Azoarcus olearius: one gene and its partner. The protein of the gene in region 1 interacts with the protein of each later gene in a pairwise test. Links are inferred from orthologs where the notes say so. Each region holds a gene or a part of one and is shown on either strand. Other genes may lie near its edges.

Region 1 (15,197 bases):
CGCGCTGGTCACCTTCGGCATCGTGCCGGACCACCCGGAGACAGGCTACGGCTACATCCGGGTGGGCCCGGCGGTTTCCGGCGCGGCGACGTCGCGCGTGCTGGCCGAGTTCGTCGAGAAGCCGGACGCGCCGACAGCCGAGCGCTACGTCGCCAGCGGCGAATACTTCTGGAACAGCGGCATCTTCATGATGAAGGCCTCGGTGTGGCTACGTGCCATCGAGCGCTTCAACCCCGAGATGGCCGCGGCGTGCGAGGCCGCGTTCGTGGAACGCAAGGCCGATGCGGACTTCCTGCGCGTCGGCAAGGGTGCCTTCGAGAACTGCCCCTCGGATTCGATCGACTACGCGGTGATGGAGAAGCTCCAGTCGGCGCCGGAGGTCGGGCAGGGCGTGGTGGTGCCATTGTCGGCGGGCTGGTCGGACGTGGGTGCGTGGGACGCGCTGTGGGCGGTTTCCCCCAAGGATGCGTCCGGCAACAGCGCGCGCGGCGAGGTGTTGTTCGAGTCCAGCCGCAATACGCTGGTGCATGCCAGCACCCGCCTGGTGGCCGCCGTGGGTTGTGACGACATGGTGGTGGTGGAGACGGCCGACGCGGTAATGGTGGCCCACAAGAGCCACACCCAGTCGGTGAAGAACGTGGTCGCCCGGCTCAAGGCCGAGGGCCGCAGCCTCACCCGCACGCACCGCAAGGTTTACCGGCCTTGGGGCTGGTACGACTCGATCGACGCGGGCGACCGCTTCCAGGTCAAGCGCATCGTGGTCAATCCGGGCGCCAAGCTCAGCCTGCAGATGCACTACCACCGTGCGGAGCACTGGATTGTCGTCCGTGGCACCGCTGAAGTGACCGCAGGCGACAAGGTCTTCCTGCTCGGCGAAAACGAGTCGACCTACATTCCGCTCGGCCACACCCATCGGCTGACGAATCCCGGCAAGGTGCCGCTGGAGATCATCGAGGTCCAGTCCGGCAGCTACCTGGGTGAAGACGACATCGTGCGTTTCGAGGACACCTACGGGCGCACCGAGGGCTGATGAGGCGCCGGTAGTCCGCGGCGAGGCCGGCGGTGCCCGGATCGGGCACAATCAGGCGTTTTCGGCAGGACTTCCGGCATGACCTCAGTCGTCCGCCCTCCGGCCGGGCTGCGCATCTTCGTCACGTTCGCGCTCGGCTACTACCTCTCGTATCTGCTGCGTACCGTCAATGCGGTGATTTCGCCTGCGCTGACCGGGGAACTCGGGTTGAGCAGCGCTCAACTCGGGCTACTCACCAGCACTTATTTCCTCGCCTTCGGACTGGCGCAGATTCCGGTCGGGATCGCCCTCGACCGCTACGGCCCGCGCCGGGTCGAAGCCTTGCTGTTGCTGCTCGCGGCGGGCGGTGCGGCCGTGTTCGCGCTCGGCGAGGGCTTTCTGCCGCTCGCGGGGGGGCGGGCGATGATCGGGCTGGGTGTTTCGGCGTGCCTGATGGGCGCGCTGAAGGGCTTCGCGTCCTGGTATCCCGCCGAACGCCAAAGCTCCATGACCGGCTTCATCATGGCCGCTGGCGCCCTGGGCGCCTTGACGGCAAGCACGCCGGTGGAGGCGTTGCTGCCGTGGGTGGGTTGGCGCGGCGTGTTCTGGCTCGTCGCCGTCAGCGGACTGGTGGTTGCGGTGCTGATGATCACCGGCCTGCCGGACGAGGCCGCGCACACCTCCAAGGACACGGTCGGGGCGGCGCTTGCATCGGTTGGACGCATCTTCCGCTCCCCGGCCTTCCTTCGCTTTGCGGCCGCTTCCGCGTGTTTCACAGGAGGCTTCATGGCGCTCCAGGGGCTATGGGCGGTGCCGTGGTTGATGCACGTAAACGGACTGGAACTGGCAAGGGCCGCGCACTATCTGGTCGTGCTGAACGTAGGCATGTTGTGCGGACAACTTGCCGTCGGCGCCTGGGGTACGCACCTGTCTCGGCGCGGGGTGCGGCCGCTGCACCTGATGCGGCTGGGCTATGCGGGCATGTTGGCGGTGGAGGCGGCGATCGTGTTCGACCTTGCGCCGTTGTTCCCGGCGTGGTTCCTGCTCGGGCTGCTGTCGGCGGTGAATGCGCAGTCCTACCTCGCGGCCGCGTCGCATTTTCCGCGCGCCTTGTTCGCACGCGTCAGCACCGCGGTAAACCTGATGGCCTTTGCCGGCGCCTTCGCAGTGCAGTGGGGCATCGGCCTGATCGTGGACCACCTGCGCGGAGGCGGCATGGCGATGGCGGCGGCGCTGGGCGTCGCACTGGGCATCCTCGTCACGCTGCAGGTACTGAGCTACCTGCCATTGTGGTTTACGTCGCCGCCTCCCCAAGGGCGGGCTTGAGGCGGTCAGGCAGGCGGGTCGAGGATCAGCGCCGCCGCAACGGAACGGCCTTCGCCGACGAGGATGTTGTAGGTGCGGCAGGCTGCCGCGAGGTCCATGATTTCGAAGCCGATGCGGGCGTTGATCAGGGGCCGGAGCAGCGCCGGTTGCGGAAAGCGCTGACGCGCCCCGGTGCCGACCAGCACGATCTCGACGCCGAGGTCGCGCGCGGCGGCAAAATCGGCTTCGGTCAGGCCCTCGAAACCGCCCGCCGCCCAGCCGGCCACGATGCGGTCCGCCGTGAGCAACAGGCTGCCCTCGTGCCGTACCTTGTTCACCATGAGGTGATCGGCCCCGTAGCCGGTCACCATGTTGATCCCTGCGTTCTGGTCCTGGTTGAGCTTCATGTCGGAAATCCGTTCTGGCGGCCGCGAGGGCCAAATTGCCGGCCTGCGGCCGCGGGGCTAAGATAACAGCCTTTCGCGCGCGGCGGCGGCTGCGCGTGGATGCTCCCGACCGATGCCCGGCAATTCCGCCGGCCCATCCCATCTACGCTTTACAGGACAAGGACATGAACGCGGCGAAGACTCTGAATCTGGCACCAGCCCCCACCGAACCCCTGGTTGCGGTCGAGGCCGGTGCAGCCGCCGCGAGTCCGTCACCGCTCTCCACGCCGCGCGCCGTGCGCAAATCCGCCAAGCTGGCGGACGTCTGCTACGACATCCGCGGTCCGGTGCTCACGCGCGCAAAGCAGATGGAGGACGAGGGCCACAAGATCATCAAGCTGAACATCGGCAACCTCGCCTCGTTCGGCTTCGACGCGCCCGAAGAAATCCAGATGGACATGATCCGCAACCTGCCGAATTCGGCGGGCTACTCGGATTCCAAGGGCATCTTCGCCGCGCGCAAGGCGGTGATGCACTACACCCAGCAGAAGCACATCAAGGGTGTGGGCATGGAAGATATCTACATCGGCAACGGCGTGTCCGAGCTGATCGTGATGGCGATGAACGCGCTGCTCAACCCGGGCGACGAAGTGCTGGTTCCCGCGCCGGACTATCCGCTGTGGACCGCGGCGGTGAGCCTTTCGGGCGGCACGCCGGTGCATTACATCTGCGACGAAGGCAACGGCTGGTTGCCCGATCTGGCCGACATGCGCGAGCGCATCACGCCCAACACCCGCGCGATCGTGGTGATCAACCCGAATAACCCGACCGGCGCGCTGTACCCCGAAGCGGTGCTGAAAGGCATCATCGCGCTGGCGCGTGAGTTCGACCTGATCCTGTACGCCGACGAGGTGTACGACAAGGTGTTGTACGAAGGCGCAGTGCACACCTCGCTGGCGGCTTTGTCGGAAGACGTGCTGACCATCATCTTCAACGGCCTGTCGAAAAACTACCGTTCCTGCGGTTACCGTGCCGGCTGGATGGTGGTGTGTGGCGACAAGCGCAACGCCCAGGACTACATCGAAGGCCTCAACATGCTGGCCTCGATGCGCCTGTGCGCCAACGTGCCGGGCCAATACGCGATCCAGACCGCACTGGGCGGTTACCAGAGCATCGACGACCTCGTCGCCGACGGCGGCCGGCTGCGGCGCCAGCGCGACCTCGCGCACGAACTGATCACCGCCATCCCCGGCGTGAGCTGCGTCAAGCCCAAGGCGGCGCTGTACATGTTCCCGCGCCTCGATCCGAAGATCTACCCGATCGAGGACGATCAGGCCTTCATTGCCGAACTGCTCGAAGCCGAGCGCGTGCTGCTGGTGCAGGGCACGGGCTTCAACTGGCCCGATCCGGACCACTTCCGCCTGGTCTTCCTGCCGCACGAGGACGACCTGCGCGACGCCATCGGCCGCGTTGCGCGCTTCCTCGAAGGCTATCGCAAGCGCCACGGCACCTGAACCTCACCGAACCACCTTTCACACGACAGAAACGGAAGCACTGAATGAAACCGATCAACGTTGGCCTGCTGGGCATCGGAACCGTCGGCGGCGGTACCTTCACCGTCCTCAAACGCAACGAAGAAGAAATCACGCGTCGCGCCGGGCGTCCGATCCGAATTACCGCGGTGGCCGACAAGAACCTCGAGCTCGCCCGCAGCGTCACCGGCGGCGGGGTCAAGCTCACCGACGACGCCTTCGCGGTCGTGACCGACCCCGAAGTCGATATCGTCGTCGAACTGATCGGCGGCTACGGCATCGCCCGCGAACTGGTGCTGAAGGCGATCGAGAACGGCAAGCATGTGGTTACCGCCAACAAGGCGCTGCTCGCGGTCCACGGCAACGAAATCTTCGCCGCGGCGCAGGCACGCGGCGTGATGGTCGCCTTCGAGGCCGCGGTGGCCGGCGGCATCCCCATCATCAAGGCGCTGCGCGAAGGCCTGTCCGCCAACCGCATCCAGTGGCTGGCCGGCATTATCAACGGCACCACCAACTTCATCCTGTCGGAAATGCGCGACAAGGGCCTGCCGTTCGCCGACGTGCTGAAGGAAGCCCAGGCGCTCGGCTATGCCGAAGCCGACCCGACCTTCGACATCGAAGGCATCGATGCCGCCCACAAGGCGACCATCATGAGCGCGATCGCCTTCGGCATCCCCATGCAGTTCGACAAGGCCTACGTCGAAGGCATCACCAAGCTCGACGCCGCCGACATCCGCTACGCGGAGCAGCTCGGCTACCGCATCAAGCTGCTCGGCATCGCCCGCCGCCGCGACGAAGGCGTGGAACTGCGCGTGCATCCGACGCTGATCCCGGAAAAGCGCCTCATCGCCAATGTGGAAGGCGCGATGAACGCGGTGCTGGTGCAGGGCGACGCCGTCGGCGCGACGCTGTACTACGGCAAGGGTGCCGGCGCAGAGCCGACCGCCTCGGCCGTCATCGCCGACCTGGTCGACGTCACCCGCCTGCACACCGCCGATCCGGAACACCGCGTGCCCCACCTGGCCTTCCAGCCGGACCAGGTACAGGACGTGGCGGTTCTGCCGATCGAGGAAGTGGTCACCTCCTACTACCTGCGCCTGCGGGTGGATGACAAGCCGGGCGTGCTCGCCGACATCACCCGCATCCTCGCCGACAGCGACATCTCGATCGACGCGATGATCCAGAAGGAGCCGGGCGAAGGCGAAGCGCAGACCGACATCATCATGCTGACCCACCAGACGGTGGAGAAGAACGCCAACGCCGCGATCGCCAAGATCGAAGCGCTGCCGGTGGTGGTGGGCAAGGTCACCAAGCTGCGGCTCGAAAACCTCTGAGCGCTGCCGGGTTAAAGCTGAGTCGGCGCTCCGGCGCCGATTCTTCGTTTACCGCCGGCACAAAGCCGCGAAGCCCCGGCCTGCTTTCGCTAAACTCTCGCCTTTGCGTTCGCTCCGCCCGGCGCGCTGCGCACATCCGCTGATCCCGAGGACTGTTCCGTGAAGTACATCTCCACCCGCGGCCACGCCGGCCAGCCCGCCAATCCCGAATTCTGCGACATCCTGCTCGGCGGCCTGGCGCCCGACGGCGGCCTCTACCTGCCGGAAACCTATCCGCAGGTGACCCGCGCCGAACTCGACGCCTGGCGCAAGCTCTCCTACGCCGACCTGGCCTTCGCCATCCTGTCGAAGTTCATCACCGACATTCCCGCCGCCGACCTCAAGGCGATCTGCGACAAGACCTACACCGCCGATGTCTACCGCCACGTGCGCGCCGGCGACAACCCCGCCGACATCACCCCGGTGCACTGGCTGGAGAAGGATGCCGCGGGCAAGGGCAGCTTTGGCCTGCTTGAGCTTTCCAATGGCCCGACGCTCGCCTTCAAGGACATGGCGATGCAGTTGCTCGGCAACCTGTTCGAGTACGTGCTGGCCAAGCGCGGCGAGACCATCAACATCCTCGGCGCCACCTCGGGCGACACCGGCTCCGCCGCGGAGTACGCGATGCGTGGCAAGCACGGCGTGCGCGTGTTCATGCTGTCGCCGCACGGCAAGATGAGCGCCTTCCAGCGTGCCCAGATGTACTCGCTGCAGGACGGCAACATCTTCAACATCGCCGTCACCGGCATGTTCGACGATGCCCAGGACATCGTGAAGGCGGTCTCCAACGACCACGCCTTCAAGGCGAAGTACAAGATCGGCGCGGTCAACTCGATCAACTGGGCGCGGGTCGCGGCGCAGATCGTCTATTACTTCAAGGGCTATTTCGCCGCCACCGAGAGCAATGACCAGCAGGTCGCGTTCTGCGTGCCCTCGGGCAACTTCGGCAACATCTGCGCCGGCCATATCGCTCGCCAGATGGGTCTTCCGGTCGCCAAGCTGATCCTCGCCACCAACGAAAACGACGTGCTCGACGAGTTCTTCCGCACCGGCGTCTATCGCCCGCGCAAGGCGGCGGAAACCCATGTCACCTCCAGCCCGTCGATGGATATCTCCAAGGCGTCCAACTTCGAGCGTTTCGTGTTCGACCTCGTCGGCCGCGATCCGCAGAAGGTGGCCGCGCTGTGGAAGCAGGTCGACGGCGGTGCCGCTTTCGATCTGACCGCGTCCGGCGAGTTCTCCCGCATCGGCGGCTTCGGCTTCGCCTCCGGCAGCAGTTCGCACGCCGACCGCCTCGCGACCATCCGCAAGGTGTTCGACAAGTACGGCGTGATGATCGACACCCACACCGCGGACGGCGTAAAGGTGGCTTGGGAGAAGGCGGACACAGTGCCCGCCGGCGTGCCGGTGCTGGTGCTGGAAACCGCGCTGCCGGTGAAGTTTGCGGAAACCATCCAGGAAGCGCTCGGCCGTGAGCCCGAGCGTCCTGCAGACCTCGAAGGCATCGAAGCGCTGCCGCAGCGCGTGGAAGTGATGGCGCCGGATGTCGAGGCCGTGAAGCGCTTCATCACTACCCGGGTCTGACCCCGTTGTGGTGCTTCGGCCGCGTCCGTTGACGTGGCCGAGGCGGCTTCGGATCGCCGGGGGGGCCTCGGCGGGGCAAAGGGATGTGACGGCGGCGGGGCTCCAGTCTTGGTTCCGCGCCGCGTAGCGGGCAAGGGCAAGGCCGCAACACGCGAAGTGCTGCGGCCGCTTGCGCCCCTTATTCCTCGACGTGCCGCAGCGAGAGGTCGAGCGCGCGGACGTCCTTGGTCAGGCTGCCGATGGATATCCGGTCCACACCGGTTTCGGCGATCGCGCGCACGCGCTCGAGATTGACGCCGCCCGAAGCCTCAAGCTCGGCACGCCCGGCGGTGATCCTCACCGCTTCGCGCATTTCTTCCAGGCTCATGTTGTCCAGCAACACCATGGTGACGCCGGCATCGAGCGCTTCGCGCAACTCGTCGAGGTTCTCCACTTCGACCTCGATGAAGACGTTGGACGGCGCGATCGCTCGCGCCTGCTCCACCACCTGGCGGATACCACCGGCAGCGATGATGTGGTTTTCCTTCACGAGGATGCCGTCGTAGAGGCCAACCCGGTGATTGGTGCCGCCGCCGACGGATACCGCGTACTTCTGCGCCAGACGCAGACCGGGCAGTGTCTTGCGGGTATCGACGATCTTGGCGCGGGTACCGGCCACGGCATCGACGAAGCGGCGGGTGACGGTGGCGGTGCCGGACAAGAGCTGCAGGAAGTTGAGCGCGGTACGCTCAGCCGTCAGCAGCACGCGCGCGCTGGCGTCCACCTCGCACAGCAGCTGCCCCGCTTCGACCCGTTCACCGTCACGCACGTGCCACAGCACCGAGGTGGTCGGGCTCAGGGCGGCAAAGGTCGCGTCGAACCATGCGGTGCCGCAGACCACGGCGTCTTCACGGGTGATGACGCGGCCTCGCGCTTCGGTTTCGGCCGCGATGAGGCGGGCGGTGAGGTCACCGGTGCCGATGTCTTCCGCCAGCGAGGCGGATACGTTGCGCTGGATCTCGACGCGGAGTTGCTCTGAGATTGTCATGACGGGAGACGGTCGAGTTGCGGGACGGCGATTCTAGCACCGCAAGGGCGCCCGGCCTCCGCGGGGCATCTCGATGTTGTGGCTCAGGCCTTGTGGCGTCCGGCGGCCGGCACCCGGCGACTGTCGATGGCGATGATGGCGCCGGCGGTGGCGATAGTCAGGATACCCAGCATCGCGGCACCGTCCGGCACATGCCCGAAAGCGATCCATCCCACCACGGTGGCCCAGACCAGCTGGACGTACAGGATGGGCGAAAGCACCGAGGCGGGCGCGTCCCGGAACGCGCGCGTCAGCAGGAAGTGGCCGATACCGCCGAAGGCACCGAGCGACATGATCATCAGCCCGTCCCGCCAGCCGGGCATCGGCCCGCTCCAGATCCACGGCAGCAGCACCGACATTGCCAGCGTTCCGATCATCGCGGTGTAGAACAGCATCGTTACCGGATTCTCGGTGGGCGAGAGCTGACGGGTGAGGATCTGATAGGCGGCATAGGAAAAGGCGCCGCCGAGCGCAAGCATCACCCCCTCCCGGACCAGTCCGCTGCCGGGGCGGGCAATCAGCAGCACGCCAACGAAGCCGATCAGCACCGCGATCCAGCGCAATACGCCGATATGCTCGCCGAGCAGCGGACGCGCGCACAGGGTCACGATCAGCGGGGCCGCGAACACGATCGCGGTGGTTTCGGCCAGCGGCATCCGTGTCAGCGCGGCGATGCCGAAGAACGTGGTGCCGAGCAAGCAAACCGCGCGCACGACCTGGCGCGCAGGCCGGTGGGTAGCCACCAGCCGAAAACGCATCGAGGGGCCGAGGAAAACCAGCATCAGCGCAAAGTGGGCGGCATAGCGCGCCCACACCAGCATGGGCACCGGGTAAGTCTGGCCCAGGTGTTTGGCGGTGGCGTCGAGCAGTACGAAGAAGAACAGCGCGCCCAGCAGCATGGCGACGGCGCGGAGCAAATGTCGGGAGGAACTCATCGAGGCCGGGTAGAGGGGGCGTAGGGGGAGGGCGCGGGGGTCAGCCGCCGGCGCCTTCGACGTAGTAATCCACGCGGCCGCGCGGGGCGAGGTATTCGACGACCTCCAGCGGCAGGCGCGCGGGGCTGAGCGCGCTCTCCACCTTGAGTTCGACCTCCTTGAGGTCGAGCAGCATGGCTTCGCTGCGGGGCACGTCGCGGTCATACAGCATGACCAGCGGATGCAGCAGATCGTCTTCGTGGGTCTCGATGACCAGACCCGTCGCCCCGTTGGAGAGCTGGACAAAGGAGCCGGGTGGAAACACCCCGAGCGTCTTGACGAAGAGCTGCAACAGCGCGCCGTCGAAGTGCTTGCCCTCGGCCGCAAACAGCTGGCGCAGCGCCACCGACGGCGTCTTTGCAGTGGTCAGGTCGAACGGATTGCAGAGGTTGTCGTAGCGGTTGGCGATGGCGACGATGCGGGCAAGCCGCGGAATCTTTTCGCCGGCCAGCGCGTTCGGAAAGCCGCTGCCGTCGCTGTGCTCGTGATGGCAGGCGACGATGTTGCGTACCGCCACCGGCAGTTCGCGCACCGCGGCGAGCGCCTTGATGCCGTAGCCGATGTGCGCGCGGTAGTACGTTTCCTCCGGCGGCGTGCGCTCGGCCGCGCGGACGATGCGTGGCGGCAGCTCGGCCTTGCCGAGGTCGTGGAGCAGGGCGCCCACGCCGAGCAGACGCAGTTCGTCCTCCGGCAGGCGCGCGGCGCGGCCAAGCAGCAGCGACAACACCATCACGTTGAGCGCGTGGGCGGAGGGGCCAGGATCGCGCGCCTTCTGGTTGACCAGATGGACCACCATCGATTCGGTGCCGACGAGGCCGGCGACGACATCGGCCACCAGGGCCTTGCACCGCGCGTGCGCTTCGTTGGCGCGGGCGGGAAAGCCCTTCAGTATCTCGGCCGCAGCCGCAGCCTCCTGTTCGAACTGGCGCTCACGGCGGGCAAGGCCCTCGCGGCGTTGACGCAGGTGCTCCAGTCGCGCTCGCTTTTCGTCCAGCATGGCATCGAGCGCTGCAGCGCCGAAATCGACCGTATCGTCCTCGCTGCCGCCGGCCGGTTGTGTCTCTGGCAGCGGCTCGGCGGTGCTGCGGGCAGGATCCCAGTCGATCGTTGCAATTCCAAGTTCGCGCAGCGCAGCGAGTTGCTTTTCCGAGGAGATGCGGAACTCGTTGAGCAGAAAGGGATGGCGCATCCAGCCCACCGATGCGAGCGATACGTAGAGGCCGGGGCGAAGACGATCGACGCTGAGTTTCTGCATGGCGTGGGCGGACGGGGCAACGCGGGGCGCGCCATTGTATGCTGCGGCGACGCTACCAAAGGAATAGTGAAGGGATTTCAGGAAAGGCCGGCTGCACCCCAGCCTGGCGAACGGCTGCGCGCCACCAGCCAACCGTTGAAGACGCCGCGCGCAGCCTCGACCACCTCGCCGGCACCGAGGCCGACCGGGCCCACGCCCTCGCGCGCAAGGCGATCCGCCGCGGCCCCGTGCAGATGCACGCCGGCAATCATGGCATCGGTCGGCGGCCACCCCTGCGCGAGCAGGCTGACCACGACACCGCTCAGCACATCGCCCATGCCGGCTGTCGCCATGCCGGGATGCCCGGTGCCGTTGATATACCAAAGCCCGTCCGCGGTGGCGATGATGCTGCCGCAGCCCTTGAGCACAACCGTGGCCCGGTAGCGGCGGGCGAGTTCGCGCGCGCTCGCGACGCGGTCCTGCTGCACCTCGGCGGTGTCGCAATCGAGCAGGCGGCCGGCTTCAGCCGGGTGGGGGGTCAGCAGCGTCGGCGCAGTGCGCTTCACGAGTCGCCCTTCGAGTTCGGCACTTTCTGCAACGAGGTTGAGTCCGTCGGCGTCGATCAGCAGCGGAATATCCCGCTCGATGGCCTGCGCGACGAGGTCGGCGGCGGCGCCGCTGCGGCCGAGACCGGGCCCCACCGCCAGCGCACTGAGCGCCTCCGGCAGCGCCTCGGCCCGGCGCAGCATCAGTTCGGGGCGCAGCACGTCTACCGACGGTGCTGCCGGATCCAGAAGCCCGCAGTAGACGCGGCCGGCGCCGAGCCACAGTGCGGCACGCCCTGCCAGCAGAGCCGCGCCGGCCATGCCGCTGTCGCCACCGAGTACCGCCGCATCGCCGTAGCGACCCTTGTGGGTGTTGCGCGGGCGCGGTTGCAACTGCTTCGCGAACAGGCTCGGCGTGATCTCCCAGCCGACGTCGGGCGCCCAGGAAGGGGCGTCGATCTCGAGCCGTTGCAGCGAGATTTCGCCGCAGTGGTCCGGTCCGTCGAGCGTGAGGAGACCGGGCTTCAGCGCAATGAAGGTGGTGGTGTGCGTCGCGCGGAAGGTTTCGCCCATCAGGCGGCCGGCGTCGGCATCGAGTCCGCTCGGAATGTCGAGCGCCATGCGCGGAGCGCACTGCGCATTGAGCGTCTGTATCCACGCGGCCAGCCGGCCGGTGACCGGCCGTCCGAGTCCGATTCCGAACAAGGCGTCGACGACCAGCGCCCACCCGCGCGCCGGCACCGGCGGAAGTTCGGGAATCCAGGTGCCACCGGCGGCGACAAAGTCCGCGTAGGCCTTGGCGGCGTCCGGGGGCAAAGCGTCGGCCGTTCCGGCGAAGGCGACGGTGACCTCCCGTCCAGCCTGCAGCAACTGGCGCGCCATCACGAAACCGTCGCCCCCGTTGTTTCCGGGTCCGCATGCGACCAGCACCGGCCCGGGCCGGTCGATCAACAATCGCACCGCGTCCTCGGCGGCGGCCCGGCCCGCCCGTTCCATCAACGACGGCCGGGCGCTCGGGATCAGCGTCTTTTCGATCGCACGGATGCCGGCGACAGGACAGATGGGCTGGGCGGGCGCGAACATGATGGACTCCGGGGGGCAAGGCGGCCGATTCTACAGCCTGCTCATGCGAGTCCGTTGGCGCGTCGCTTCTCCAGCCGGGCCTCGTGAATCAATTCCACTCCGCCGTGTTCGTCCACTGCTTCAAGCCGGACGGTGAAGCCCCACAGCCGCGCGACGTGCTTGATGACCTCCTCGGTGGTGGTACCCAGCATGCGGCGGCGGTACTCCTGGTGCCGCAGGGTCAGCGAGCGGTCACCGCGCAAATCGACATTCCAGACCTGGATGTTGGGCTCGCGGCTGCCAAGGTTGTACTGGTCCGACAGCACTTCGCGCACGCGCCGAAAGCCCGCGTCATCATGGATGGCGGAGACCTTGAGCTTGTCCTGGTGGTCGTCATCGAGGATGGCGAACATGTGGAAGTCGCGCATGACCTTGGGCGACAGGTATTGGGCGATGAAACTTTCGTCCTTGAAATTGCGCATCGCGAATTCGAAGGTGTCGCGCCAGTCGCTGCCGGCAATGTCCGGAAACCAGCGACGGTCTTCCTCGGTGGGGTTTTCGCACATGCGCCGGATGTCCTGCCACATGGCAAAGCCGAGGGCGTAGGGGTTGATCCCGCTGTACCAGCGGCTGTTGTACGGCGGCTGGTAAACCACGTTGGTGTGCGATTGCAGGAACTCCAGCATGAAGCTGTCGGCCAGCAATCCTTCGTCGTACAAGGTATTGAGCAGCGTGTAGTGCCAGAACGTCGCCCAGCCCTCGTTCATCACCTGGGTCTGCCGCTGCGGGAAGAAGTACTGCGCGATCTTGCGCACGATGCGTACCACCTCGCGTTGCCAGGGTTCGAGCAGCGGCGCGTTCTTTTCGATGAAGTAGAGCAGGTTTTCCTCCGGCTCGTCCGGAAAGCGCCGTTCTGCCACCGCGCCGGTGCGGGCTTCCATCTGGGGGAGGGTGCGCCACAGGTCGTTCACCTGGCCCTGCAGGTATTCCTCACGCTCGGCCTGGCGCAGCTTTTCCTTTGCAAGCGACAGTTTGGGCGGGCGCTTGTAGCGGTCCACTCCGAGGTTCATCAGCGCGTGGCAAGAATCGAGCAGCAGTTCGACTTCTTCCTCGCCGTAGCGCTCTTCGCAGCTGGCGATGTAGTTCCGGGCGAAGACGAGGTAATCGATGATCGCGTCCGCATTGGTCCAGGTGCGGAACATGTAGTTGCCCTTGAAGAAGCTGTTGTGGCCATAGGCAGCGTGCGCAATCACCAGGCCCTGCATTGGCAGCGTGTTCTCCTCCATCAGGTAGGCGATGCAGGGATTGGAATTGATGACGATTTCGTACGCCAGTCCCATCTGTCCGCGCCGGTAGCCTTTCTCGGTGGCGAGGAAGTGCTTGCCGAACGACCAGTGGTGGTAGTTCACCGGCATGCCCACCGAGGCGTAGGCGTCCATCATCTGCTCGGCGGTGATGATCTCGATCTGTACAGGATAGGTATCGAGCCGGTAGTTCGAGGCGACCCGGGCGATCTCGGTGTGGTAGCGCTCGATGGCATCGAAGGACCATTCGGACCCGCTCGGCAGCGGCGTCATCTTCGTGGCGTGTCGCTTCATGCGAGTGTCTTCTTGAAGAGTTCCCGGAACACCGGGTAGATGTCGGCCGCCTTCTCGATGCGCTGCATCGCGAAGTTGACGTGAGCGGACTGCAGCTTCTCGTATTCGCGCCACAGGTTCTGCGGCTCTCCGGGCGTGATTTCGATGTACGCGAAGTACTGGCACCACGGCAGGATGTCGTTGCCGAGCACGTCCTTGCAGATCGGCGAGTCGTTGTCCCAGTTGTCCCCATCGGAAGCCTGCGCGCCGTAGATGTTCCACTGCCCGCCCGCATAGCGTTCGCGGACGATGTCGCGCATCAGGTTGAGCGCGCTGGACACCACGGTGCCGCCCGATTCGCGCGAATGGAAGAACTCGTCCTCATCCGTTTCCTTGGCCACCGTGTGATGGCGGATGAAAACCACGTCGATATGCTCGTAGGTACGGTTCAGGAAGAGGTAGAGCAACATGAAGAAGCGTTTTGCCGTCGCCTTCTTCTCTTCGTCCATCGAGCCCGACACGTCCATCACGCAGAACATCACCGCCTGCGTGGTGGGCTGCGGCACTTTGACCCGGTTGTTGTAACGTAGGTCGAAGCTGTCGATGAAAGGAATGTTGTCGATCTTCTGCCGCAGCTTGCCGATCTCGTCCCGCAGCGCCCGCACTTCGTCGCTGTCCTCGCCGAAACGCAGCAGGGCGTCCTCGAGCTCGCGCTGGAGTTCGCGCAGCCGGCTGCTGTAAGGCGAACCGAGCGCCAGGCGGCGGCCAAGCGCTCCCCGCATCGACCGGACGATGTTGATGTTGGCCGGCACACCGCTGTTGGTGAAGCCGGCGCGCTGGGTCTTGTAGTCGGTGATGCGCGCGAGTTGCGTGCGCACGAGATTCGGCAGCGCGAGGTCGTCGAAGAAGATGTCGAGAAACTCTTCCCGCGATAGCTGGAAGACGAAATCGTCCTCGCCTTCGCCCTCGTTGCTCGCCTTGCCGCTGCCCGAGCCACCCGACCCGCCCCCCAGCGGCCGGTTGATCAGGTCACCGCTGGAGAACTGGTCGTTGCCGGCGTACACCTGCTCCCAGATGCCGCCCTTACCGTGCTGGAAATGGGGTTCCGACAGATCCTTGGCCGGAATCGACACCTTTTCGCCGTTGTCGAGGTCGCGGATGGAGCGTCCCTGTATCGCTTCCGAAACCGCCTTGCGGATCTGCTGCTTGAAGCGTCGCACGAAGCGCTGCCTATTGACCGCGCTCTTGTTCTTGCTGTCGAACCGCCTGTCGATGATGCGAACCATGCCGCCTCCTGATGGGGTACTGCCGCACCAGGGCGGTGCGGCAGGCCGGGCCATGCACGCTTACGACGACTTTCTGACGCGGAGATACCACTCGCACAACAGACGCACCTGCTTTTCGGTATAGCCCTTCTCGATCATGCGATTGACGAAGTCCTGGTGCTTCTTCTGCTCGTCCCCGCTGGCCTTGGCGTTGAAGCTGATCACCGGCAGCAGGTCCTCGGTGTTCGAGAACATCTTCTTCTCGATCACGGCGCGCAGCTTTTC
Region 2 (15,220 bases), 1.3 Mb from region 1 along the record:
TGCAGCCGGGGCAGGTGGTCACGGTCGAACTGATCGAGCAGCCCACCAAGTACGCGCAGCCGATCGGCCGCGTTACCGAGGTGCTGGGCAATTACGCTGATCCCGGCATGGAGATCGAGATCGCGCTGCGCAAGCACGACCTGCCGTTCGAATTCTCCAGCGAAGCGAAGGCCGACACGCGCAAGCTGCCGACCGCTGTGCGCAAGAAGGATTGGGCGGGGCGCGAGGACATCACGGCGCTGCCGCTGGTGACGATCGATGGCGAGACTGCCAAGGATTTCGACGACGCCGTGTATTGCGAACGCCAGGGCCGCGGTTTCCGCCTGGTGGTCGCGATCGCCGATGTCTCGCACTACGTCGAAGCAGGCAGTGCGCTCGATCGGGATGCGTACGAGCGCGGCAACTCGGTGTACTTCCCGCGCCGGGTCATTCCGATGCTGCCGGAAAAGCTCTCCAACGGACTGTGTTCGCTCAACCCCCAGGTCGAACGCCTGTGCATGGTCGCGGACATGGGCATCTCGATGACCGGTGAGATCAAGGCCTACCGTTTCTATCCTGCGGTGATGTTCTCCCACGCGCGCCTCACCTACACCAAGGTTGCCGCGGCGCTCTACGACAACGACGCCACCGCGCTCGACGAAATCGGCGGGCTGCTGCCGCACCTGGAGAACCTGGACAAGCTGTTCCGGGTGCTGCTGAAGGCGCGCGCCAAGCGCGGTGCGATCGACTTCGAGACCACCGAGACGCGGATGATCTTCGACGACAACGGCAAGATCGAGCGCATCGTCCCCGAAACCCGCAACGACGCCCACCGCCTGATCGAGGAGTGCATGCTCGCGGCCAACGTGTGCGCGTCCGATTTCCTGCACAAGAACGATCATCCCGCGCTGTACCGGGTGCACGAAGGACCGACCCCGGAAAAGCTCGAAAAGCTGCGCACCTTCCTGTCCGAATTCGGCCTGCCGCTGGGCGGAGGTGACGAACCGCGCGCCAAGGACTACGCCGCGCTGCTCGACAAGGTCAAGGACCGGCCCGATGCCCAGTTGCTGCAGACGGTGATGCTGCGCTCGCTGCGGCAGGCGGTGTACAGCCCCGACAACGTCGGGCACTTCGGCCTCGCCTACGAGGCCTACACCCACTTCACCTCGCCGATCCGCCGCTATCCCGACCTGCTCGTGCATCGCGCGATCAAGGCCGTGCTCGCCGGCGAGCACTACGCCGCGGGCGACTGGGACGACATCGGGCTGCACTGTTCGACGACCGAACGCCGCGCCGACGAAGCCACGCGCGACGTTGTTGCCTGGCTCAAGTGCTACTACATGCAGGACAAGGTCGGCGAGGAGTTCGAAGGCAGCGTCTCGGCGGTCGTGCCCTTCGGCCTGTTCGTCGCGCTCGATGGCATCTTCATCGAAGGCCTGCTGCATGTGTCCGAACTCGGCGCCGATTATTTCCACTACGACGAAGCCCGCCACGCGATGCTGGGCGAGCGTACCGGCAAGCAGTTCCGCCTGTCCGATCGGGTGCGTGTGCAACTGGTGCGGGTCGATATGGAAACCAACAAGATCGACTTCCGCCTGGTCGAGGGGCCGCTGCTTGCCAAACCGGCGCGAAAGGCAGCCGCCCCTGCAACCGAAGCGCTCGTCGAGGTGCCGCAGGACGCCGCTGCTCCCGTCGCCCCCGCTGGCGGCCGCAAGCGCAAACCGGCCGTGGAGAAGGCGCCGCAGCGCGCCACGGAAACGGTAGAATCGCCGCCCCCGCAGACGGCGGCGGCGAAGACGAAGCGCGCGCGGAAGGCGCCGGTCGTCGAGGTGGCAGCGGAGGCGACCCCGACGGCCGCGGCAGAGCCGGCGAAGGCCTCCGCGACGCGGACCCGGCGCCGCAGCGCAGGGGCTGTGGCCGAAACCGCCGCGGTGACGGCCGGCACGGCTGCTTTCCAGGCGGAGACGCCGGCGGACGCGGTGGTCGCCGAGTCGGCGCCCAAGGCGAAGACCAGGAAGACGGTCAAGCGGGCCGGGCAGGAAGACGGCGTGGCGTCGGCAGGCGAAAGTGTGCCGGCGGAGCCCGCCGCGCCGGCCAAGACCCGTCGCAAGACTGCGGCGCCCGCGCCGGTACCCGAGGCGAAGGCGAAGCCTGCGACCAGGACGCGTGCCGCCAAGCCTGCTGCGCCGGCGGAGGCACCGGCGACAGAACAAGCGCCCTCCGCCGGGGCGGCGCCGCGCAAGCGTGCCGCGCCGAAGACGACCGCCGCGGCCCGGCCCGATGCGGAGGACGCGCCGACGCCGAAGGCACTGACTACCAAGAAAGGCGCGAAGGCCAAGGCGCCGGCAGCCGTAGCCGCCGGCGCGGCAACGGGCGCGAAGGCCGCTGCGCGCAGCAGGGCCAGGGCCACCACGACAACCGAAACCGGCGACAAGGCGGAGCCCGCCAAGCCGGCAACAGCAAAGAAGGGTAAGCGCATTGGCTAAACCAGCAGAATCCTCGGCCACGCGCCTGATCTACGGTTTTCACGCGGTATCGGCCAAGCTCCGCCACGCGCCCGAGGCGGTGCTGGAGGTCTATCTGTCCGGCGACCGCAAGGACGCGCGGGTCAAGAAATTCCTCGCGACTGCGGAGGCGGTTGGCACCCGCATCGTGCCGAGCGAACACGAGCGGCTCGACGCACTGGTGGGCACGCGGCGCCATCAGGGCGTGGTGGCGCGCATCGACGCCACCCGGCGTGAGATCAAGCTCGCCGACGTGCTTGACAACCTCGACGAGAACGCGCTGATCCTGGTCCTCGACGGCGTGCAGGACCCGCACAACCTCGGCGCCTGCCTGCGCGTGGCAGATGCCGCCGGCGCCCACGCGGTGGTCGCACCCAAGGACCGCGCGGTCGGCCTCAACGCCACCGCCGCCAAGGTCGCCAGCGGTGCGGCCGACACGGTCCCCTACATCACCGTGACGAATCTGGCGCGCGCGCTGCGCGAAATGCAGGAAGCCGGCGTGTGGGTGGTGGGCGCGGCCGGCGAGGCGGAGAAATCCGTCTACCAGGTGGACCAGCGCGGCCCGCTCGCATGGGTGCTCGGGGCCGAAGGCGACGGTCTGCGCCGCCTGACCCGCGACACCTGCGACGAGCTGGCGCAGATTCCCATGCACGGCTCGGTCGAAAGCCTCAACGTGTCGGTGGCGAGCGGCATCTGCCTGTTCGAGGCCCGCCGCCAGCGCGCCGACGTTAGCGCCTGAAGCCCCGCGCGGGCGGCGGGGGGACGCACGGCCACTATGGGTGGCATGCAACCTGCATGCACGCTTGGCCGCAAGGTTACCGTTGTCGTTCCCGGCCCGAGGGCGTATACGCGCCCGGAGCGCGCGCCGGGATTGCCTATGATGCTGAAGCAAGGAGAGAAGCGATGAAGTCCGCGCTGGGTTTCCTGGTCGCGGCCAAGCGCTGCGAGATCCACGGGCTGGAGCAGCTCGAAGTGACCTGCGGCCTGGTCAAGGGTGTCAGCGAGCTGGTGCACATGCTGCAGAAGGAGCGTGGCGCTTCCAATGTGTTCCTGGCCTCGCGCGGCAGCCGTTTCGCCGACAAGCGCAGCGAACAGGTTGCCGCCACCGAGGCGGTCGAGATCCAGGTGCGCGACCTGTTCGACCGCCTCGCCACGGATTCCGCACGCATGGCCGGCGGCATGCGTCTTTTCAGCCGTATCGCCTACGTGCTGCACGCGCTCAACGCCCTGCCGGCGCTGCGCGAACAGATCGAAGGGCTGCGCCTGGGGCCGGAGCAGGCCACGCATTCGTTCAGCGAACTGATCGCCGGGTTGCTGGCGGTGGTGTTCGAGGCCGCGGACACCGCGGTCGACCCGGCGATTTCGCGTGCGCTGGTGTCGCTGTTCAATTTCATGCAGGGCAAGGAGCTGGCCGGGCAGGAGCGCGCGGTCGGTGCCGCCGCGTTGGCCGCCGGGCGCTTCGAGGCCGGCGAGCAGCAGCGCATGCTGCACCTCATCGAGGCGCAGGAGCGCTGCTTCCAGCTCTTCATCGAGTTCGCCGATCCCACGCTGCGCACGATCTGGCGCAACGCCCAGGTCGCGCCGGAGATCGCCGAACTGGAGCGCATGCGCCGCATCGCCACGACGACGCCCGCCGGGCGCCCGGTGGACGACACCAGCCAGCGCTGGTTCGACTGCGCCACCGCGCGCATCGACGTGATGCGCCAGGTGGAGGATTGCGCCACCAACGCGCTGCTGCAGCTGTGCGAGAACACGCTGGCTGCCGCGCGCACCGAACTCGCCGAGCACGCCGCGTTGCTCGACACCCTCGAGGCCGCCGGCGGACCGGATGTGCTGCCGCCGGCGGCGCTGTCGGCACTGGTGGAGCGCGCCGGTGTGACGGCACCGGCAGGCGCGCCGGCCGCGCCGGAAGCGCTGCACGCGGCCGATGGGCTGGGGCCGCAGCTCGGCCGCTCGGTATTCGAGCTGATGCAGGATCAGGCCCAGCGCCTGCAGACCATGAGCGACGAACTCAACACCGTGCGCGCGGCGCTCAACGAGCGCAAGGTGGTCGAACGCGCCAAAGGCCTGCTGATGGCAAGCCGCGGTCTCAGCGAAGAAGAGGCCTACAAGCTGCTGCGGCAAACCGCGATGAACCAGAACCGCCGCCTCGTCGAGGTGGCCGAAGCCACGCTGGCGCTCGCCGACGTGTTGCGATCCGAATAGGCGATCGCGCTGCGCCGCGGGCCTTCGGCCTGTGGTGCAGATCCTCCGATTGACCGCACTCGCATTGTGCGAATTGTCGACTTGTCGCACTGCAGCAGTGCGCCCCGGTTGTCGGTGCTTCCTCAAAATCTCCCTTAAAACCGCGTGGTTGCGCGCTTTTGCTGTGCACCACGCGGTTGGCACGCTTGCTGCTAAAGAGGTAGCAAGCTGAACCAACGACGGTTCGGCGTTCGATGACCGAACACTGGACAACGGCGTCCATTTCTTCTCCGCACGGATGTGGGGACGGAAATGGACGCCTTTTTGTTTTTTGGACTTCGCCTAGGAGCGCGAGATGACCAAGCAGACCTTCACCACCCCCGAACTGTCCCGCCGGGGCTTTCTCAAGGCCAGCGCCGCGGCGGGTACCGCGACGCTGCTGTCCGGGCTCTTCCCCGGTGGCGTGTGGGCGGCGGGTTCCGACGCGCCCGAGAAGAAGGAAATCAAGGTCGGCTTCATTCCGCTGACCGACTGCTCGTCGGTGGTGATGGCCGCGGCGCAGAAGTTCGACGAGAAGTACGGCATCAAGATCGTGCCGAGCAAGGAAGCGAGCTGGGCCGCGGTGCGCGACAAGCTGGTCTCCGGCGAACTCGACGCCGCGCACGTGCTGTACGGCCTGGTCTACGGCGTGCACCTCGGCATCGGCGGGCCGAAGAAGGACATGGCAGTGCTGATGACGCTGAACAACAACGGCCAGGCGATCACGCTGTCGAACCAGCTGAAGGAGAAGGGCGTCATCGACGGCGCCTCGCTGAAGAAGGTGGTCGCGGCGAGCCCGGCCGGCACCTACACCTTCGCGCAGACCTTCCCCACCGGCACCCACGCCATGTGGCTCAACTACTGGCTGGCGGCCAACGGCATCAACCCGCTGCAGGACGTGAAGTCCATCGTGGTGCCGCCGCCGCAGATGGTGGCCAACGCGCGGGTCGGCAACATGCACGGCTACTGTGTCGGCGAACCCTGGAACCAGCGCGCCATTGTCGACGGCGTGGGCTTCACCGCCGTCACCACGCAGGATATCTGGGTCGATCACCCGGAGAAGGTGCTCGGCACCACGGGCGACTGGGTGACCAAGAACCCCAACGCTGCGCGCGCGCTCACCGCCGCAATCCTGGACGCCTCGCGCTGGATCGATGCGTCGATCGCTAACCGCCGCACCACCGCGGAAACGGTGGCGGCACGCTCCTACGTCAATACCGACATGGACGTGATCCTGGGCCGCATGCTCGGCCGCTACGAGAACGGCCTCGGCAAGACCTGGGACGACGCCAACGCGATGAAATTCTTCAACGACGGCGCGGTGAACTTCCCCTATCTCTCGGACGGCATGTGGTTCCTCACCCAGCATCGGCGCTGGGGGCTGATCGACAAGGACCCCGACTACCTCGGCGTCGCCAAGGCGATCAACCGCATCGACATCTACAAGCAGGCCGCCACCGCGGCCAACGTGGCCCTGCCCAAGAGCGACATGCGCAGCAGCAAGCTGATCGACGGTGTGGTGTGGGACGGCAAGGATCCGGCGAAGTACGCCGCCGGTTTCAAGATCAAGGCCTGAGTCAAGGAGCGAGCAAATGGCGACTGCAACTGTGACGGTGGAAGAGGCGGCGGCCGTGGCGGCCCCGCTGGAGAGCGGTCCGGCGCGTAGCGTGGCGGCCCGCAACGACAAACCGGCGCCCGCGCCGGTGCAGGCGGCACCCGCCGCCGAGCCGCGCACCAGCCGTGCCGGCGAATGGCTGGGCGCGATCGTGCGCGCGGTGCTGCCGCCCGTCATCGGCCTCGCGCTGCTGGTGGGGCTGTGGCACCTGGGCACGATGAACGGTGGCGGCCTGCCCAGCCCGGCCAAGACCTGGAACGCGGCGGTGGTGCTGTTCTCCGACCCGTTCTACCAGGCCGGTCCCAATGACCAGGGCATCGGCTGGAACGTGCTCTCCTCGCTGCAGCGCGTTGGCATCGGCTTCGGCATCGCCGCGCTGGTGGGCATTCCGGCCGGCTTCATGCTGGGCCGCTTCGCGGTGCTGTCGCAGATGATGAACCCGATCATCAGCCTGCTGCGCCCGGTGTCGCCGCTCGCCTGGCTGCCGATCGGCCTGCTGGTGTTCCAGCGCGCCGACCCGGCGGCGACCTGGACCATCTTCATCTGCTCGATCTGGCCGATGATCCTCAACACCGCGCAGGGCGTCACCCGCGTGCCGCAGGACTACCTCAACGTCGCCCGCGTGCTCAACCTGTCGGAGTGGAAAGTCTTCACCAAGATCCTGTTCCCGGCGGTGCTGCCTTACATGCTCACCGGCATCCGCCTGTCGATCGGCACCGCGTGGCTGGTGATCGTCGCCGCGGAAATGCTCACCGGCGGCGTCGGCATCGGCTTCTGGGTGTGGGACGAATGGAACAACCTCAAGGTCGAGCACATCATCATCGCCATCTTCGTGATCGGCACCGTCGGCCTCATCCTCGAACAGGCGCTGATGCTGATCGCGCGCCGCTTCAACTACGAAAGCCGTTAAGGAGTCGCGACCATGAGCAAGAAGATCGTCCAGATCGAAAAGGTCGGCCAGACCTTCGAGACCAAGAAGGGCAAGTTCACCGCGCTGCGCGACATCCACCTCGACATCCACGAGGGCGAGAGCATCAGCCTGATCGGCCACTCCGGCTGCGGCAAATCGACGCTGCTCAACCTCATTGCCGGTCTCACCCGGCCGACCTCGGGGGTGATGCTGTGCGACGGTCGCGAGATCGCCGGTCCCGGCCCGGAGCGCGCGGTGGTGTTCCAGAACCACTCGCTGCTGCCGTGGCTGACCTGCTTCGACAACGTCTATCTCGCGGTGGAACGCGTCTTCGCCCGCAAGGAAGGCAAGGCCAAGCTCAAGCAGCGCACCCACGAGGCGCTCGCGCTGGTCGGCCTGACCCACGCCGAGAACAAGTATCCGCACGAGATCTCCGGCGGCATGAAGCAGCGCGTCGGCATCGCCCGCGCGCTGTCGATGCAGCCGCGCATCCTGCTGATGGACGAGCCGTTCGGCGCGCTCGATGCGCTGACCCGCGCCAACCTGCAGGACGAGCTGATGAAGATCCTCGCCGCCACCAAGGCCACCATGGTGATGGTCACCCACGACGTGGATGAGGCGGTGCTGCTGTCCGACCGCGTGGTGATGCTGACCAACGGCCCGGCGGCCACCATCGGCGAGATCCTCGAGGTCAAGCTGGAGCGCCCGCGCGACCGCCTGGCGCTGGCACACGACCCGCAGTTCGGCGAATGCCGCGCCGCGATCATGGAGTTCCTGTACCAGAAGCAGCTGCGCGTCGCGGCCTGAGCACCCCGACCCACTGGCGGCCGGTTCCCTGCGGGGGCCGGCCGCCTGTCGTTTACGCGGCCATGCGATGTTGTGGTGCAGCATCGCGGGCGATGCACCAGCCCGGTGCTGCGCGGGCATGCCAGAGAGCCCTCAGGCTGTCCGTTTGTGTCTGAAATATTAAATAGAATCAATCAGTTGTCGGTTGATTCCCACTCTGGCACCGCTCTTGCATTCACACACGCAAAGGCCGGGGCAACGAGGCTCCGGCACTGTGCTGATGCAAGGCATGCGGACAACGGCGTCCGCCGTTTCCCGGTTCTGCGGAACCTGTGGAAACGGCGAGACGCCGTTTTTTTTCGCCTCAAGTTTGACGTTGGAGGGTTCGATCATGGCCAAGGTAACGCTTGTCGGGGCAGGGCCCGGCGCGGCTGATCTGCTGACTGTTCGTGCGGTGCGCGCCATTGGCCAGGCCGATGTGCTGCTTGCCGATGCGCTGGTGACCGAGGAAGTGCTGGCACTCGCCAAGCCGGGTGCGCGCGTGCTGCGCGTCGGCAAGCGCGGCGGCATGAAGTCCACCGCGCAGGACTTCATCCACCGCGTGATGGCGCGCTACGCCCGCCGCGGCTGCGCGGTGGCGCGCGTCAAGGGCGGCGACCCCTTCCTGTTCGGCCGCGGCGGTGAAGAGGCCGAATACCTCGAAGCGCTCGGCATCGAGGTCGAGGTGGTGCCGGGTCTCACCTCCGGCATCGCGGTGCCGGCGGCGGTCGGCATTCCGGTCACCCACCGCGCCCATACCCACGGCGTCACGCTGGTTACCGGCACCGCCGGCGACGGCCGCGACGAGCCAAACTGGGCGGCGCTGGCCAAGTGCGGCACCACGCTGGTGATCTACATGGGGCTGGGCCGGCTGCTCAACATCGTTGCGCGCCTGATCGCCGCCGGCATGCCGCCGGACACCCCGGCCGCGGCGATCGCCTCGGGCACGCTGCCGGGCCAGCGCCACGTCAAGGGCACGCTGGCCGACCTGCCGCTGCGCGTCACTGCCGAAGGCCTCAGCTCGCCGGCCATCATCGTCGTCGGCGAGGTCGCCGCGCTTGCCCGAGTGCCCGGACTGGCGATGGATGAGTCCGACGTGCGCGCGCTCGCCGCGTGAGCCAGGAGAGCGCAATGCGCAAACAGAAACTCGTCATGGTCGGCAACGGCATGGCCGGCGTGAAGACGCTGGAAGAGCTGCTCAAGCACGCGCCGGATGCGTTCGAGATCACCGTGTTTGGCGCCGAGCCGCACGGCAACTACAACCGCATCCTGCTGTCGCCGGTGCTGGCGGGCGAAATGAGCCTGCCGGAGATCATGCTCAACGACATCGGCTGGTACCGCGCCCACGGCATCACGCTGCATGCAGGCCGCCGCGTGGTGGAGATCGACCGCGCCCGCCGCATCGTGCGCGCCGACGACGGCACCGAGGCCGCCTACGACCGCCTGCTGCTCGCCACCGGCTCGGCGCCTTTCATCCTGCCGGTGCCCGGCCGCGAACTGCCCGGGGTGATCGCCTACCGCGACATCGCCGACACCGAGGCGATGATCGACGCGGCCCGCCAGCACCGCCACGCGGTGGTGATCGGCGCCGGCCTGCTCGGCCTCGAAGCGGCGAATGGCCTGGTGCTGCGCGGCATGGACGTCACGGTGGTGCATCTGGGCGGCTGGATCATGGATCGCCAGCTCGACCAGCCGGCGGCAGAGCTGCTGCAGGCTTCGCTCGAAGCCAAGGGCATGCGCTTCCGCCTGCAGGCACAGACCGCGGCGCTGCTGCCGGGGGCGGGCGGGCGCGTTGCTGCCGTGCAGTTGCAGGACGGCAGCACGCTCCCGGCCGATCTGGTCGTGATGGCCGCCGGCATCCGCCCCAACACCGCGCTGGCCGAAGCGGCCAAGCTGCGCTGCGAACGCGGCATCGTCGTCCACGACACGCTGCAGACAGTGACCGATCCGCGCATCTATGCGGTGGGCGAATGCGTCAATCATCGCGGTACCGCTTACGGCCTGGTGGCGCCGCTGTTCGAGCAGGCCCGCGTCTGCGCCAACCATCTCGCCGGCCACGGCATCGGCCGCTACACCGGCTCGGTAACCTCGACCAAGCTCAAGGTCACCGGCGTCGATGTGTTCTCCGCCGGCGACTTCATGGGCGGCGAAGGCTGCGACGAGATCGTGCTGCACGACCGTGCCGGCGGCATCTACAAGAAGCTGGTGCTCAAGGAGAACCGGCTTGCCGGCGCGGTGATGGTGGGCGACACCGCCGACGGCGCCTGGTACTTCCAGCTGGTGCGCGAGGGCGGCGACGTTTCGGCGCTGCGCGACCACATGATGTTCGGCCAGCGCTTCACGCAGTCCCAGCTGGCGGGCGCCGCCTGCCCGGGCTGAGCGCGCGGCGACGGCGAGACGCAAAGGAATGAAGACATGGAGCCCCACATGAACCTGGCCGACCTGGGCCTGAAGGCCAACGAAACCCGCTCGGTGTGCTGCTACTGCGGCACCGGCTGCGGCGTCATCGTCGAGCGCGACGGCGGCCGCATCACCGGCGTGCGCGGCGACCCGGCGCATCCGGCCAACTTCGGCCGGCTGTGCACCAAGGGCTCCACGCTGCACCTGGCCGCCGCGCCCGGCGGCCGCGCGCTGTACCCCGAACTGCGCAGCACCCGCGCCGACAGCCGCCGCCGCGTCGGCTGGGACGAGGCGCTCGACACCGCCGCCGACCGCTTCGCCGCGATCATCCGCGAGCACGGCCCGGACGCGGTCGCTTTCTACATCTCCGGCCAGCTGCTGACCGAGGACTACTACGTCTTCAACAAGCTCGCGCGTGCGCTGGTCGGCACCAACAACATCGATTCCAACTCGCGGCTGTGCATGTCGAGCGCGGTGGCCGGCTACAAGGGCACGCTCGGTACCGACAGCGTGCCGGCCAGCTACGAAGACCTCGCGCTCGCCGACCACCTGCTGATCACCGGCGCCAACCCCGCGTGGGCCCACCCCATCGTGTTCCGCCGCATCGAGGAGGCGAAGCGCGCCAACCCCGACCTCTTCATCACCGTGATCGACCCGCGCCGCACCGAAACCGCCGAGTTCGCCGACCTGCATCTGCAGATCGCTCCCGGCACCGACGTGCTGCTCTACAACGCGATGCTGCACGTGCTGTTGTGGGAAGACCTGATCGACCGCGACTTCATCCGCGACCACACCAGCGGCTTCGACGCATTGCGCGAGCAACTCGCTGATTGTTCGCCGGCCAAGGTCGCCGGCCTGTGCGGCGTGCCCGCCGACAAGATCGTCGAGGCGGCGCGCCGCTTCGGCAAGGCGCGCGGCGCGGTGTCGCTGTGGTGCCAGGGCCTCAACCAGTCGCACCACGGCGTCGCCAACAACAGCGCGCTGATCCATCTGCATCTGGCCACCGGCCAGATCGGCCGCCCCGGCGCCGGCCCGTTCTCGCTCACCGGCCAGCCCAACGCCATGGGCGGCCGCGAAGTCGGCGCCATGGCCACCATCCTGCCGGCCCACCGCGACCCCGCCAACGCCGACGACCGCGCTGATCTCGCCCGCCTGTGGGGCGTGCCGGCACTGCCGGAAGCGCCGGGCCTGGCCGCGGTGCAGATGTTCGACGCGATCGGCGAAGGCCGGATCAAGGCGGTATGGATCGCGTGCACCAACCCGGCGCAATCGCTGCCCGACCAGGACAAGGTGCGCGCCGCGCTGGACAAGGCCGAATTCGTCGTCGTCCAGGAAGCCTTCGCCGACACCGAAACCGTGCCCTATGCCGACCTGCTGCTGCCGGCGGCGAGCTGGGGCGAGAAGTCCGGCTCGGTCACCAACTCCGAGCGCCGCGTCAGCCGCGTGCGCGGCGTGGTGCCGGCGCCCGGCGAAGCCCGCCCCGACTGGGCGATCGCCGCCGATTTCGCGCGCCGCCTGCAGACCCGCCTCGCGCCTGCTGCTGCGGCGGGCTTCGACTGGGCCGACGAGGCGGCGGTGTTCGCCGAGCACGTCAGCCTGTCCGCCGGCCGCGACTGCGACATGAGCGGCCTGTCCTACGGCGTGCTCGAAGCGCTCGGCCCGCAGCAGTGGCCGTACCCGCAAGGCGCCGGCGGCGGCACGCTGCGCCTCTTTACCGACGGCCGTTTCAACACCGCCGACGGCCGCGCCCGCTTCAATCCGGTCGGCTTCCCGGTGCGCCACGCGCCGTTGCCGGAACCGACCGATGCCGCTCACCCCTTCGTGCTCACCACCGGCCGCCTGCGCGACCAGTGGCACGGCATGAGCCGCACCGGCAAGGTCGCCGCGCTGTGGGGCCACACCCCGCGCGCCGAGGTGGCGGTGAACCCGGCCGATCTCGACCGCCGCGGCCTCGCCGCCGGCCAGCTGGTCAAGGTCGCCAGCCGGCGCGGCGCGCTGGTGCTGCCGGTGGCCGCCGACAGCGGCGTGGCCCCCGGCCAGGCATGGATTCCGATGCACTGGGGCGGCGCCACGCTGGCACAGTCGGGCACCAACCTGGTGACCTCGGCGGCAACCGATCCGGTGTCCAAGCAGCCAGCGCTGAAGCAGGCGGCGGTGTCGATCGCCCCGGTGGACTTCGGCTGGCGCGCGGCGTGGGCCGCGCAGGCGCGCGACGGCGCCGAGGCGGTGGCATGGATGGCGGCGCTGCAGCCGCAGCTGGCCGCCTTCGGCTATGCCGCGCTGTCGCTGGCGGGCCGCGAGCGCAGCGTGGTGGTGCTGCAGGTCGCCGACACCGCGCCGGCACCCGCCGAACGGCTCGCCGATATCGACCAGCTGTTCGGCTGCGTGGCCGACGACCACGCGGTGCTCGCCTTCCGCGACAGCCGCCGGGGCATCGACAAGCGCGCCCGCATCGCCGATGGCACGCTGGTTGCTATCCGCCTCGTGGGCGAAGTGGCGGCGGCCGACTGGCTGATTGCCGCGATCGTTGCAGGCGAACCCGCCGAGCCGCTGCGGCCGTGGCTGTTCGCGCCGCTGTCGCGCCCGCCCGCCGGGCTTGCCAGGGCCGAGCGCACGGTGTGCAACTGCTTCGGCATCGGCGAGCAGCAGATCCGCGAGGCGATCGGCGGGGGCGCCGACCTCGACGCGCTGCAAGGCGCACTCAAGTGCGGTACCGCCTGCGGCTCCTGTCTGCCCGCGCTGCGGCGCATGGTGGCGGAAGGGGCTGTCGCGGAGGTCGCTGGCGCGTGAAACCGGCGGGTACGCCCGCCACACCACAGGAGCAAGGGATGACGACGATGGCGATGGCGACGGCGGCGCGCGCCCGCGCAGTTCCGTGGCGACCTGCGCGCGGGCTGCTCGGATTGTGGGGTGCCACGGTGGCCGCAACGAGTGTTCTGTTCCTCGCCGAGGGCATCGCGCTGCAGGCCGTGGGCGCACTCGGCATGCTGGCCGCACTGGTGGCGGCGCTGCGCGCGGGGGGGCGGTTCGAGCGCCGGCTCGCGGAGCTGGATGCCTTTGCCGCGGCCTGCGCCGGCGGCCACTTCACCGCCCGGCTCACTACGCCGGCCGATGACGCGCTGACGCCGCTCGCCGAGCACCTCAACGCGGCCGTGCGTTGCATTGCCCAGGTGCTGGCCGAACTGGATCGCGCCGGTGCCGAACTGCGCAACGTCTCGCGCGAAACGCTGGCCGATGTGGCGGCCGGCGAGGCCGGCGTGCGCAGCCAGCGCGACATCACGGTGTCGTCCGCGGCGACGCTGGAACAGTTGATCACCAGTCTGGCCGCCACCCGCGATGCGGCGGCCGACGCCGCCCAGGCGGCCGAAGGCGCTGCGCGCGAGGCGGCACGCGGCGAAGCGGAGGCGGGCGCCGTTGCCGCCGCGATGGGGGCGGTGGCTGCCGACGTGGATGCCGCAGCGGACGTGGCCACGGCCCTGGCGGAGCGTTCGCGCCGGATCGAGGGTATCGCGGCGACCATAGGCGGCATCGCCGCACGCACCAACCTGCTCGCGCTCAATGCCGCGATCGAGGCGGCGCGGGCGGGCGAGGCGGGGCGCGGCTTCGCCGTGGTGGCGGACGAAGTGCGCCAGCTTGCCGACGGCAGCGCTGCGGCGACCGCCGAGATCGGCAGTCTGATCCAGGAGGTGTTGGCCGAGGTCGACCGGCTGGCGCGTGTGATCGGCGACACCCGCCGCAGTGCCGGCGACAGCTGCGCGCGGGCGCAGGCCGCCGCAAGCTTGCTCGCGACCATCCGCGACGCCGCCGGCCAGACGCAGCTGCGCATCCGCGAGATCGCCGAGGCGAGCGCCGAGCAGAGCATCGCCGGCGAGCGGATTGCGGGCGATGTGGAACAGGTCGCGCGGCTGGCTGACGACAACGCGCTCCGAATCGGCGAAAGTGGTGAACTCGCGCGCTACCAGGACGAACTGGTGGGCCGGCTCGAAGAGCGGCTGGGCGCGTACCGCTACGAATAGTCGCGGCGCGCTCTATCGGCCGCGCCTGGGCCGGGCGGCGGTGGAAACAGGATCAGCAACGGGACGCAGCAATGATGGAATGGCAAATGGGCATGGCCGCGGCGCTGGGCGGCGCGGCGGCGCTGTGGGCGTTGCACCGGGTGTTCGGGGCCGGCGCGGCCGCCGGCGGCCGCCGCGCGCTGGCGGCGCTCGGCAGCGTCGGGCGGCTGACCGAACTGATCGCCCAGGTGCAGCAGCACCGCGGCATGAGCGGCGCCTGGCTGGCAGGCGATGCGAGCTTCGCCAACCGCCTGCCAGCCCGCCAGGCGGCGGTGGCGGCCTTGTTCGATGCGCTGGTCGAGGACGCCACGCGCGAGGACTTCGAGCGCCTGCCGTGCTTCGGCAGCGCCGAACTCGAGGCTCTGCAGCGCGACTGGCAACAGCTGGTGGAGCAACTGCCGCGCTTGAGCCCGGAGGAGAGCTTCCTGCGCCATTGCCGGCTGATCGCCGTGGTGCTCGGCTGGCTGGGAGCGCTGGGCGAGGCCCGCATCGCCCAGCAAGGCGCGGCCAATCTGGCGCCCGCGGTGCGCAAGGCGGTGGCGGATCTGCCGGCGCTGGCCGAATGTCTCGGCCAGGCACGCGCGCTGGGCAGCGCGGTGGCGGCGCGCGGCCGCTGCGCCCCGGTGGCGCGGGTGCGGCTGCATTTCCTGGTGTCACGCGCGGGCGGCCTGCTTGCGCGCGCGGCGCAGGGCGCCGGCGCTGGCGCCGC

The links.
Region 2: the proteins of dqs_RS10835 (region 1) and rlmB interact in binary tests that used the Escherichia coli proteins (3 or more experiments, as listed by UniProt). The link is inferred for Azoarcus olearius from one-to-one orthologs.

Annotation. Positions count from the first base shown.
Region 1 is NZ_CP016210.1:2,350,646-2,365,842, reverse strand. What follows is about bases 9,827-12,802. They hold dqs_RS10835 (bifunctional ADP-dependent NAD(P)H-hydrate dehydratase/NAD(P)H-hydrate epimerase), read right to left. Parts: upstream 12,092-12,802; coding sequence 10,562-12,091; downstream 9,827-10,561. Other genes in these bases: dqs_RS10830 (SpoVR family protein), read right to left, coding at 12,133-12,802; dqs_RS10840 (HD-GYP domain-containing protein), read right to left, coding at 9,827-10,484. In the rest of the region: dqs_RS10880 (mannose-1-phosphate guanylyltransferase/mannose-6-phosphate isomerase), read left to right, coding at 1-1,030; dqs_RS10875 (MFS transporter), read left to right, coding at 1,109-2,335; dqs_RS10870 (Mth938-like domain-containing protein), read right to left, coding at 2,341-2,721; dqs_RS10865 (pyridoxal phosphate-dependent aminotransferase), read left to right, coding at 2,886-4,214; dqs_RS10860 (homoserine dehydrogenase), read left to right, coding at 4,259-5,566; thrC (threonine synthase), read left to right, coding at 5,726-7,189; nadC (carboxylating nicotinate-nucleotide diphosphorylase), read right to left, coding at 7,368-8,216; dqs_RS10845 (DMT family transporter), read right to left, coding at 8,300-9,190; more of dqs_RS10840, read right to left, coding at 9,231-9,826; more of dqs_RS10830, read right to left, coding at 12,803-13,668; dqs_RS10825 (YeaH/YhbH family protein), read right to left, coding at 13,665-14,933; dqs_RS10820 (PrkA family serine protein kinase), read right to left, coding at 14,994-15,197. UniProt on the Escherichia coli protein: Bifunctional enzyme that catalyzes the epimerization of the S- and R-forms of NAD(P)HX and the dehydration of the S-form of NAD(P)HX at the expense of ADP, which is converted to AMP.
Region 2 is NZ_CP016210.1:1,045,857-1,061,076, forward strand. The notes cover bases 1,341-4,339. They hold rlmB (23S rRNA (guanosine(2251)-2'-O)-methyltransferase RlmB), read left to right. Parts: upstream 1,341-2,457; coding sequence 2,458-3,222; downstream 3,223-4,339. Other genes in these bases: rnr (ribonuclease R), read left to right, coding at 1,341-2,465; dqs_RS05000 (nitrate regulatory protein), read left to right, coding at 3,387-4,339. Also shown: more of rnr, read left to right, coding at 1-1,340; more of dqs_RS05000, read left to right, coding at 4,340-4,688; dqs_RS05005 (ABC transporter substrate-binding protein), read left to right, coding at 5,023-6,282; ntrB (nitrate ABC transporter permease), read left to right, coding at 6,299-7,231; dqs_RS05015 (ABC transporter ATP-binding protein), read left to right, coding at 7,244-8,038; cobA (uroporphyrinogen-III C-methyltransferase), read left to right, coding at 8,409-9,173; dqs_RS05030 (nitrate reductase), read left to right, coding at 10,472-13,246; dqs_RS05035 (methyl-accepting chemotaxis protein), read left to right, coding at 13,285-14,472; dqs_RS05040 (nitrate- and nitrite sensing domain-containing protein), read left to right, coding at 14,544-15,220. UniProt on the Escherichia coli protein: Specifically methylates the ribose of guanosine 2251 in 23S rRNA.